DNA from 3 places in the Streptomyces sp. NPDC020917 genome. Region 2 is predicted to be linked to each of the others. Evidence: riboswitches for the same ligand, from Rfam matches in the RefSeq annotation. Region 2 holds a riboswitch; each other region holds the start of a gene.
What was found. A riboswitch is a leader RNA that binds a small molecule or an ion and turns the genes downstream of it on or off. The one in region 2 is predicted to bind cyclic di-AMP.
Positions count from the first base shown of each region.

Region 1: it holds a riboswitch for cyclic di-AMP, as region 2 does, so the genes downstream of both, ACH4TG_RS07310 (M23 family metallopeptidase) here and ACH4TG_RS21265 (M23 family metallopeptidase) in region 2, are expected to answer to the same signal.
Region 3: it holds a riboswitch for cyclic di-AMP, as region 2 does, so the genes downstream of both, ACH4TG_RS20065 (transglycosylase family protein) here and ACH4TG_RS21265 (M23 family metallopeptidase) in region 2, are expected to answer to the same signal.

Region 1 covers NZ_JBIRRR010000002.1:716,666-720,236, forward strand. The annotation lists gene ACH4TG_RS07300 (DUF4240 domain-containing protein) at 1-567, shown strand, start outside; gene ACH4TG_RS07305 (N-acetylmuramoyl-L-alanine amidase) at 590-1,246, opposite strand; cyclic di-AMP (ydaO/yuaA leader) riboswitch at 1,719-1,859, shown strand; gene ACH4TG_RS07310 (M23 family metallopeptidase) at 1,871-2,905, shown strand; gene ACH4TG_RS07315 (hypothetical protein) at 3,131-3,436, opposite strand; gene ACH4TG_RS07320 (XRE family transcriptional regulator) at 3,514-3,571, opposite strand, start outside.
Region 2 covers NZ_JBIRRR010000009.1:196,816-200,386, reverse strand. The annotation lists gene ACH4TG_RS21275 (M16 family metallopeptidase) at 1-235, shown strand, start outside; gene ACH4TG_RS21270 (M16 family metallopeptidase) at 256-1,620, shown strand; cyclic di-AMP (ydaO/yuaA leader) riboswitch at 1,895-2,084, shown strand; gene ACH4TG_RS21265 (M23 family metallopeptidase) at 2,098-3,051, shown strand; gene ACH4TG_RS21260 (GntR family transcriptional regulator) at 3,334-3,571, shown strand, end outside.
Region 3 covers NZ_JBIRRR010000008.1:285,543-289,113, forward strand. The annotation lists gene ACH4TG_RS20060 (transglycosylase family protein) at 1-1,063, shown strand, start outside; cyclic di-AMP (ydaO/yuaA leader) riboswitch at 1,417-1,570, shown strand; gene ACH4TG_RS20065 (transglycosylase family protein) at 1,573-2,277, shown strand; gene eno (phosphopyruvate hydratase) at 2,491-3,571, shown strand, end outside.

The DNA.
Region 1 (3,571 bases), on a different contig from region 2:
CTCATCGCGGACAGCAGGCGGCAGGGGCTCACCGGTGACAAGCGGGACGCCTGGCTCCGCGAGGCCCTCCTGCGGACGCCGCTCGACGGCATCATCGGCTTCCAGGCGGGCCTGGAACGGCGGGTGGCGCAGTCCAGGACCTGGAGCCTGTGGGCCGCCGCCGACCGCGTCTTCGGCGGCTGGTGCTCCGACGACACGTTCTGCTACTTCCAGCACTGGCTGATCGGCCTGGGCCGCCCGGTGTTCGACGCGGCGGTCGACGACCCGGACTCCCTCGCGTACGTCCCCGAGGTGCTGCGGCTGTCCGCCCGCCCCCGCGAGAGCTGGTACGACGACCACCCGACCTGGGAGTCGCTGGACCGGCTCGCCCCCGAGGCGTACGAGCGCGTGTCGTCGCTCCCGGCCGACGCCCTGGACGCCGCCGTCCGCGCGCGGCGGGCCGCCTCCGGCCCGCGCGGCACCACCGGTACGGCGCCGCGCGGCGACCGGTGGAGCGCGCTGGACGAGCCGGAGGCGGCCCGCCGGCTGCCCCGGCTCAGCGAGATGTTCCCGCTGCCGCGGCCCTGAGCGCGGGCGGGGTCCGCGGCCGTCAGACGCCGTTGACCAGCCGGATGTACCGCACCCAGTCCCAGTTGGGCCCGGGGTCGGTGTGGTCGGTGCCGGGCACCTGGTAGTGGCCGATGATGTGGTCGCGGTCCTTGGGGATGCCGTACTTGTCGCAGATCTCCGCGGTCAGCGCGGCCGACGCGTGGTACATCGCGGTGGTGAAGTACGACGGCTGGTCCACCCAGCCCTCGTGCTCGATGCCGATGCTGCGGGTGTTGTAGTCCCAGTTGCCGGCGTGCCAGGCGATGTCCTTCTCGCGCACGCACTGGTCGATCGCGCCGTCCGCGGACCGCACGACGTAGTGCGCGGCCGCCGCGTGCGTCGGGTCCTGGAACAGCTTGATGGTGTCGGAGAAGGTCTCCTGCGTCACGTGGATCACCACGAGGTTGACCGGGTAGGCCGTGGGGCGGCTGGACACCGTGTAGTTGGAGGTGCTGGCCGGGGCCCAGGTGGCGCCCGGGTAGTCGACGGCCGCGGCGGAGGCCGTGCCGCGGCCGGTCCACAGCTCGCCGGCAAGTCCCGCGGTGGCCGCGGCGCCGAGCGCGAGGCCGCCGCGCAGCAGCGAGCGGCGGCTCGGCGGGGCCGAAGGGCCGGAGGCGGTCCCGGCGTGGGGGGTGGGGGGATTGCTGGGACGTGCCATGGCGGGCTCCTGAGGCGTCGCAGTGCGGACGTACCGCGGACGGATATGGACGAGTGCATGACAAGAACGTCGAGCCTGCCCATCGTGGGGCCGGTCGCCGCGGCCTGCCAAGCGGTTCGCGAATTGGCACAGGTCCAGACCGCTGGCACCCGGTGCACCGGGCGGCCGGCACCCGGTGCACCGGGCGGCCGGCACCCGGTGCACCGGGCGGCCGGCACCCGGTGCGCCCGCCGTCCGCCGCCGACCGCGTCCGCTCGCTCACTGACTGTAGTCACTCGCGTCGTCCCCGCATAACAACTGACACACGCTCATCTCTCCGCCAGGTCACGCCGGCTGACCGCTTTACGCCTTCTGTGCGCCGTGTGTCCGATTGGTTCCGCCGCCAACTCCCCGATTCGGCTTGGATTTCCCCCCCGGCTCTATTAACGTTCGATAACGCAGCGCGGTCGTCACCACCGCCGTCAGAGGCGGCACCGTGCGCTTGCCGAATCCCGTCCGCGGGAACCGGGGACCCGAGATCCTGGGGTGAATCGGGCGGCCGCAAGGCCGTTCGTAGGAGACCTTCCTGCTCCGAACCCGTCAGCTAACCCGGTAGGCGAGAGGGAAGGAAAGGAGAGCGCCCCCGTGGCGTCGAACCAGCCTGCCTACGCACCCGCCCGGCCCGAGACCGAGGCCGGAAACGGCGACGCGCCGCGGCCGGGACCCGACGGGGAGCAGCCCGCCTTCGCCTTCTTCGCCGACACCCACTCCACCGGTGGCTCCGACGCCGCGCGCACCGCCGCGGACTCCAGCGCCCACCGGATGCCGCGCCAGCGCACCATGGCCCGCGGCGGGACCGTGCTCGGCATCGCGGCGATGGCCGCCGTCGGCGCCGGCGGTGTCGCCGCCGCCGCAACGCCCGGCGCCCCCGCGCCGGGTGCCGCGCCGGCGGCCATCTCCGTGCCCGACGTCGTCCCCGCCGAGGCCGACCCCGTGCCCGCCTCCGCGGCGGCGCCCGCCGCCACCCCCGCGCCGAGCGTCATCAGCGACCCCGGCGAGGCGCTGCGCGCCCGCATCATCGGCCAGGCCACCGCGGAGCGCGAGGCCGCCGCCCAGGCGAAACGGGACGCCGCCGCGAAGGCCGCGGCCGAGCAGGCCGCCCGCGAGGCCGCGGCGCGCAAGGTGCGCGAGCAGGCGGCCGCGGCGAAGGCCGCCGCCGAGGCGAAGGCGAAGGCCGACGCGGAGGCCGCGGCCAAGGCCGAGGCCGAGCGCCTGGCCGCGCTCGCCGCCTCCTACATCAAGCCGCTGGCGTCCGCCACGCTGACCAGCACCTTCGGCGAGGCCGACCCCTGGGGCAACCTGCACACCGGGCAGGACTTCGCCGCCCCGACGGGCACCCCGGTGCACGCCGTGCACGGCGGCACCGTCACCTCCGCGGGCTGGGCCGGCGCCCAGGGCTACCGCGTGGTGCTCACCCTCGACGACGGCACGCAGCTCTGGTACTGCCACCTGTCGACGATGTGCGTGACCGAGGGGCAGGTGACGACCGGCGACACCGTCGGCCGCGTCGGCGCCACCGGCAACGTCGCGTCCCCGCACCTCCACCTGGAGGTCCGTCCCGGCGGTGCCGCCCCCGTCGACCCGCTCCCGTGGCTCCGCTCCCACGACGTGGCGGTCTGACGACCGGCACGCATCCCCCGAACCCCGGCGGCCCTGGCGAACCCCCCCTTGTCAGGGCCGTCGGCCTGTCCGCGGAAGGTCGAGCCGCCCGCTCCCCGTGGCCCCGCAGGGCGCCCTCCCGGACGTACCCAACTGGGGCGCCGCGCGACGGCGTGACCCGGCCGCGGGCCGGCCACGCCGTGCCGACGACCCACGGTCCGGGCCCGAACTCCCGCCGGGCGAAGGCTACTTGGCGGAACGGCCGGCGACGGCCCAGGAGGCCGCGGCGACGGCGCCGGCGACGGTGAAGACCGCGGGCCAGGCGCCGAGCTTCTTGGCCAGGGGGTGCGAACCCGCGAAGGCCGCCACATAGGCACCGGTCAGGGCAGCGGCCGCCCCTGTGCCGGCCTGCTGCCGCCACTCGCGGGCGGCCACCGCGCCGGCCGCGGCCAGCGCCGCGCCGCCGAGTTCGCGCCGCTTGGTCCACCGGGCGATCGCATAGCCGCCGACCAGCCCGCCGGCCGCCACCGTGCTCGCCGAAACCCCAGCCATGCCGTCCTCGCTTCCGTCGCGCCCGCGGGGCCGCCCCTTGTCCTGGAACGTCCCGTCACGTGCCGTTCGGTCCGAGACTAAGCGGTCTCCCCGCCGCCCGGTGGCCCGGGGTCGACCGGCGCAGGGTCGACCGGG
Region 2 (3,571 bases):
TGACCCGCAGCTGGCCCTGACCGCGGTCGACCGGGTGCTGGCGATCACCCCCGAGGAGGTCAAGGCGGTGGCCGCGGCCCGGCTGCGGCCCGACAACCGCGCGGTGCTGGTGTACGAGCCCACCGGCGGCCCGGCCGAGACCGAGGAGCAGGAGGGCGAGGAGCCGGACATCGAGGAGCAGGCCATCGTCGAGGCCGGGGACTCGGGCGCTGAGAACAAGGAGGGTGAGCTGTGAGCGACGCACGCGAGGCCGTCATGATGTTCCATCCGCAGCCAGCCGCGGGGGAGCCCAAGCCGTGGGCGTTCCCGGCGCCCGAGCGCGGGGCGCTCGGGAACGGCCTGACCCTGCTCACCAGCCACCGTCCCGGCCAGCAGGTGATCGCGGTCGAGGTGATGCTGGACGCGCCGCTGGACGCCGAGCCCGCCGGCCTCGACGGGGTCGGCACGATCATGGCCAGGGCCCTGTCCGAGGGCACCGACCAGCACACCGCCGAGGAGTTCGCGGCGGAGCTGGAGCGGTGCGGCGCCACCATGGACGCGCACGCCGACCACCCCGGCGTGCGGGTCTCCCTGGAGGTGCCCGCGCGCCGGCTGGACCGCGCGCTGACCCTGTTCGCCGAGGCGCTGCGCAGCCCGGCGTTCCCGGAGGACGAGATCAAGCGCCTGGTCGCCAACCGGCTCGACGAGATCCCGCACGAGCTGGCCAACCCGGCCCGCCGCGCGGCCATGGCCCTGTCCAAGGAGCTGTTCCCGGCCGAGCTGCGCTGCTCGCGGCCGCGGCAGGGCACCGAGGAGACGGTGCGGGCCATCGACGCCCCCGCGGTGCGCGCCTTCTACGACGCGCACGTGCGCCCGTCCACGGCCACCGCGGTGGTCGTCGGCGACCTCACCGGCATCGACCTGCCCGCGCTGCTCGACTCCACCCTCGGCCAGTGGACGGGTGGCACCGGGCAGCCGCGGCCGCGCCCCGCGATCACCTCGAACGACACCGCGCGGGTGGTGATCGTCGACCGGCCCGGTTCGGTGCAGACGCAGGTGCTGATCGGCCGCACCGGCCCGGACAAGCAGGACCCGGTGTGGGCGGCGCAGGTCCTCGGCACGTACTGCCTGGGCGGCACGCTGACCTCCCGGCTGGACCGGGTGCTGCGCGAGGAGAAGGGCTACACCTACGGCGTGCGGGCCTTCGGGCAGGTGCTGCTGTCGTCCGCCGACGGCACCGGCGCCGCGCTGCTGGCCATCAGCGGCTCGGTGGCCACCGAGGTGACTGGCCCGGCGCTCGCCGACGCCTGGCAGGTGATCCGCACCCTCGCCGAGGGCGGGCTCACCGACGACGAGCGCGACGTCGCGGTGCAGAACCTGGTCGGCGTGGCCCCGCTGCGCTACGAGACCGCCGCCGCGGTCGCCGGCACCCTGGCCGACCAGGTCGAGCAGCAGCTGCCGGACGACTTCCAGGCGCATCTGTACGCGCGGCTGGCCGCGACCGGCACCGTCGAGGCGACCGCCGCCGTGGTCAACGCCTTCCCGCTGGACCGCATGGTGGTGGTCCTGGTCGGCGACGCCGGGCAGATCGCCGAGCCGGTGCGGGAGCTGGGCATCGGCCCGGTGACCGTCGTGTCCTGACGCCCTCGTCGCGTCGTTCTCCTGAACCCCGGTGCCGCCCTGCGCGGCGCCGGGGTTCCGTGTGCCAGGAGCCGGCGCGCCCGGGGCCCGCACGTCCGGGGCGCGAAGTCCCTTGGGATTTCTGTCCTGTTGTGCCCGAATTGAGCGGCTCGCGGGCGTGTGTGGCGTGCGCTACATATCGACGGATCTGCTTGGTGTTCGCCGGACCGCCCGGATAGCGTCAACGCTCCCCGGCCCTGCAGGGTCGGGCACCGCCCGGCCGTGCCGGGCGCACATCCGCACATCGCCGAGTCCCCGTCCAGGGGAGCCGGGGACCCACCCCTCGTGTCCGCCGCCGCGCGGTCCTGAGGGAGTTCCCCCGGGGTGAATCGGGAGCCTTCGCCGTCGCCGGCCCAGGGGCGCCCGTAGGAGACCTTCCTGCTCCGAACCCGTCAGCTAACCCGGTAGGCGAGAAGGAAGGAAAGGAGCGACGCCTCCATGGCGTTCCGCGTTCGCCCCGCCCTGCGCGGGAAGCACCGGCGTCGGCGGCCCGGCCGTGCCGCCGCCACCCTGGCCGGCGTCGCCGTGATCGCCGGCGCCGGAGCGTTCGGCGCCACCGCGCTGGCCGCCCCCGACCACCATCCGCGCCCGGTCGCCGCCGCGGCCAAGAAGAACGTGCTGTCCCAGGCCACGTCGGTCACCGGCTCGCTGGCGAACAGCTTCTCCGCCCAGGCCGACGTGCAGCGTACGGTCGCCAACACCGCCCAGGAGCAGGTCCGGCAGGCCCGCGCCGAGGCCGAAGCCGCGGCCAAGGCCAAGGCGGCGGCGGAAGCGAAGGCCAAGGCGGCCGCGGCGGCCAAGGCCAAGGCGAAGGCCGCCGCGCAGGCGAAGGCCGCTGCCAAGGCCGCCGCTGCCAAGGCTGCCGCTGCCAAGGCTGCCGCTGCCAAGGCTGCCGCGGCCCAGGCTGCCGCGGCCCAGGCGGCGAAGGCCGGGGCGGTCAGCGCCGCCAAGCAGCCGGTGGCCGCCGCCACGACGGCCGCCGCAGACTCCGGCTGGACCAAGCCGGTCGACGCGTCCATCGGCACCCCGTACCACCAGGCCGGCTCCAACTGGTCCAGCGGCTACCACACCGGCGTGGACTTCCTCGTGGACTCCGGCACCCCGGTGCACGCGGTGGCCGCGGGCGTGGTCGTCTCGGCGGGCGCGGACGGCGCGTACGGCAACGACGTGATCATCAAGCACGCCGACGGCATGTACACCCTGTACGGCCACCTGACGCAGCCGCTGGTGTCCGCCGGCCAGACCGTCACCGAGGGCCAGGAGATCGGCATCTCCGGCGCCACCGGCAACGTCACCGGACCGCACCTGCACTTCGAGGTGCGCACCACCCCGGACTACGGCTCGGACGTCGACCCGATCGCGTACCTCGCCGAGCACGGTGTGACCGTCTGACGTCCCGCGTCAGGCACCCTGTACGGCCCGGCCGCCCACCGGTCGGGCCCGCCTCGAAGGCCCCGGTTCTGCCACCGGGGCCTTCGTGCGTCCCGGGCCGCCGCGGGTGCTTCCCCCGCAGCTGATCACCGCGGGCGGCCGCCCCGCCCGCCCGGAACGTGCCGCCCTGTCCGCAATAAAATCAAGAATTCGCCACCTCTTTTCCCTTTTCCGTGCGCCCTGGAATAGAGTCACGGGCATAATGCGGGGGAGGGAACGGAGTTCTGCGATGCGGAATCGGACGTGAACGGGGCGGACGGCACCGGGCGGCGTATCTCCGCCCAGGTGGTGTGCACGGCGATCCGCGACGACATCGTCGCGGGATTCTTCCCGCCCGGCAGCAGACTGACCGAGGAACTGCTCGCGCAGCGCTACGGCGTCTCGCGGGTGCCGGTGCGCGAGGCGCTGCGCACCCTGGAGTCCGAGGGGTTCGTCCGCACCCGCAGGCACGCGGGCGCGTCGGTCGCGGAGCCGACCGAGC
Region 3 (3,571 bases), on a different contig from region 2:
CCGGCCCACCCCGGCCGCCGTCGTGACCGTCGCGACCGCGGCCGCGACAGGTGCCGGCATCGCGATCCCGCTGCTGGGGGCGTCCGTCGCCCAGGCCGCGGACAACGGCACCTGGGACAAGGTCGCGGTCTGCGAGACCGGCGGCCTGTGGAGTGCGAACACCGGCAACGGCTTCTACGGCGGCCTGGCGATCACCCAGGCCACCTGGGACCAGTACGGCGGCGACGCGTACGCGTCGCGCCCGGACCTCGCGTCCCGTGCCCAGCAGATCACGGTGGCCGAGAAGATCCTCGCGGACCTGGGACCCGGCGCGTGGCCGGGCTGCGAGAAGAACACCGGGCTGTTCAAGGACCAGGGCACGCCCGAGGTGGACCCCGGCACCCCGTCGGCCACGCCGACGCTGCCCGGCGTGCCCCTGCCCACCCTGCCGGACGTGCCGGTGCCGACCGGCATCCTGCCCGGCATCTCCGGCACGCCGTCCGCGAGCGCGACCACGCCGTCGACCGGCTCGGACGAGTCGGGCAATTCGGATGATCAGGGCGGATCGGACGGATCATCAGATTCCCACGGCTGGGTGACCGGCGGCTCGAACACCGACCCCGGGGGGCCGCTGGCGACCTCGCCCGGTGAGGACCCGTCGACCGGCGCCCCGGGCGACTCGGGTGCCCCGAGCGGCTCCGGTACGCCGTCCGACGGCGCCACCACGCCCTCGGCTCCGAGCACCGGCGGCGGGCGCCACGCCAAGCCGTACAGCCCGACCGACGAGCAGCTGGCGGCCGCGGACCAGGCGAGCCGGACCGAGCTGTACTCGATCACCGGCAAGGACGATTCGGGCACTTCCGGCAGGACGGACTCGACTACCCCGGGTAACGCCAACAAGGGCGACAAGTCGGGCACTTCAGATGTGAGCAGGTACACGGTCGATCTCGGGGACACGCTCTCCTCGATCGCCCGGGACCATCAGGTCGACGGCGGCTGGCACGCGCTCTACGACACCAACCACCAGGTGATCGGCGTCGACCCGAACCTCATCAAACCCGGACAGATCCTCAACATCGGCTGAAATCAAGGGTCATGGCGGCCGGTCGACAAAACGGACGAACCGCTTTCCGGCGGGCGTCTCGGATGTGACAAGGGTCTCGCCGGTCGCTGTGACCGCCCGCTCGCAGAGCGCTGAGATCCACCCTCGTGACCTGCGGTTTACCCCACTCGCCGGGTATGCGCCCGCAGTTGGTGTCCGAAATCGGAATGTTTGAACTCCTCACGGGGGTGTGCTTACCGTCTTCTCGCTCGCCACAGCGAGCCCCGCCGGAACGGAACGCCGAGTCCTGCCGCCGGCCGACGGGAACAGTCGACGCGAGAGCGCCGTAGGCAGGAGCGGGGGACCCAAAGTCTTCCGCCGGACCGGCAGACGTACGCCGCGCAGCACCGGACAGCAACCCGCTGCGAGGGCGTACGACACCGCGTCCGGCTCGGGGTGAAGCCGATCTCCACGCCGCCGACGCGGCCCGGCCGGGCAACTCACGTCCGAACCCGACAGCTGACCTCGCAGGCGTCGGTGAGGAATTCTCCATGGGTAAGCACCGTCGTCCCTCCGCCAAGACGCTCGTGCGTCTCGCCTCCGTCGCCGGCGTCGCCGGCACCGCGATCGCCGTTCCGCTGATCGGCGCCACCTCCTCCTCGGCCGCTTCGGTCGCCACCTGGGACGCGGTCGCCCAGTGCGAGTCCGGCGGCAACTGGGCCATCAACACCGGCAACGGCTACTACGGCGGCCTGCAGTTCTCGCAGTCCAGCTGGGCGGCGGCCGGCGGTCTGCAGTACGCGCAGCGCGCCGACCTGGCCACCAAGGACCAGCAGATAGCCGTGGCCGAGAAGCTCCTCGCCCTGCAGGGCCCGTCCGCGTGGTCCTGCGCCTCCGCGGGCGGCCTGACCGCGGGCGGCCCGTCCCCCGACATCAACCCCGGCGGCTCGTCCAGCTCCTCGAGCTCGACCTCCACTCCGGCCAGCTCCAGCAGCAGCTCGTCGAGCAGCTCCAGCAGCTCCTCCAGCTCCTACAGCTCTTCGAGCAGCCACACCGCCTCGTCCCACTCGGCCACGTCGTGGAAGCACTACGCCAAGGGCCACGGCAGCTACGTGGTCCGCCACGGCGACACCCTGTCGAAGATCGCCGAGGCGCACCACGTGGCCGGCGGCTGGCACAAGCTGTTCGAGCTGAACAAGGACACCGTCAAGGACGCGAACCTGATCTACCCGGGTCAGCACCTGACGCTGCGCTGACGCGACGACGGCGCCGCAACCCATCCGCGACCCCGCCCCGGCACGCACTCCCCCCAGACGTGCCCGGGCGGGGTCCGCCGCGTCGCGGCGTGTCGCCCGGGCGGCCGACACCCGTCTCAGGGGACGGGCCGACCGCCGGTCCACGGCCCCCGGGCGGTTAGGCTCGTCCCGAAAAAAGGCGAGAAGACATCTCAGCTCTCTGAAGGAGACAACGTGCCGTCCATCGACGTCGTCGTAGCCCGGGAAATCCTCGACTCGCGAGGCAACCCCACCGTCGAGGTCGAGGTCGGCCTCGACGACGGCAGCACCGGGCGTGCGGCCGTCCCGTCCGGCGCCTCCACCGGCGCCTTCGAGGCCCTCGAACTCCGTGACGGCGACAAGAACCGGTACCAGGGCAAGGGCGTCGAGAAGGCCGTCCTCGCCGTGATCGAGCAGATCGGCCCGGAGCTGGTCGGCTACGACGCCACCGAGCAGCGGCTGATCGACCAGGCGATGTTCGACCTGGACGCCACCCCGGACAAGTCGTCGCTGGGCGCCAACGCCATCCTGGGCGTCTCGCTGGCCGTCGCGCACGCCGCCTCCGAGGCGTCCGACCTGCCGCTCTTCCGCTACCTGGGCGGCCCGAACGCGCACGTCCTGCCGGTCCCGATGATGAACATCCTCAACGGCGGCTCGCACGCGGACTCCAACGTCGACATCCAGGAGTTCATGATCGCGCCGATCGGCGCGGAGTCCTTCTCCGAGGCCGTGCGCTGGGGCGCCGAGGTCTACCACACCCTCAAGGGCGTGCTGAAGTCCCGCGGCCTGTCCACCGGCCTGGGCGACGAGGGCGGCTTCGCGCCGAACCTCGGCTCCAACCGCGAGGCCCTGGACCTCATCCTGGAGGCCATCAAGCTCGCCGGCTACACCCCGGGCCAGGACGTCGCGCTCGCGCTGGACGTGGCCGCCTCCGAGTTCTACAAGGACGGCGCCTACGCGTTCGAGGGCAAGCAGCGCACCGCCGCCGAGATGACCGAGTACTACGCGGAGCTGGTGGACGCGTACCCGCTGGTCTCCATCGAGGACCCGCTGTTCGAGGACGACTGGGACGGCTGGAAGACCATCACCGACAAGCTCGGCGCGAAGGTGCAGCTCGTCGGCGACGACCTGTTCGTCACCAACCCCGAGCGCCTGCAGAAGGGCATCGACAACAACACCGCCAACGCGCTGCTGGTGAAGGTCAACCAGATCGGCTCGCTCACCGAGACGCTGGACGCCGTCGAGCTGGCCCAGCGCAACGGCTACAAGTGCATGA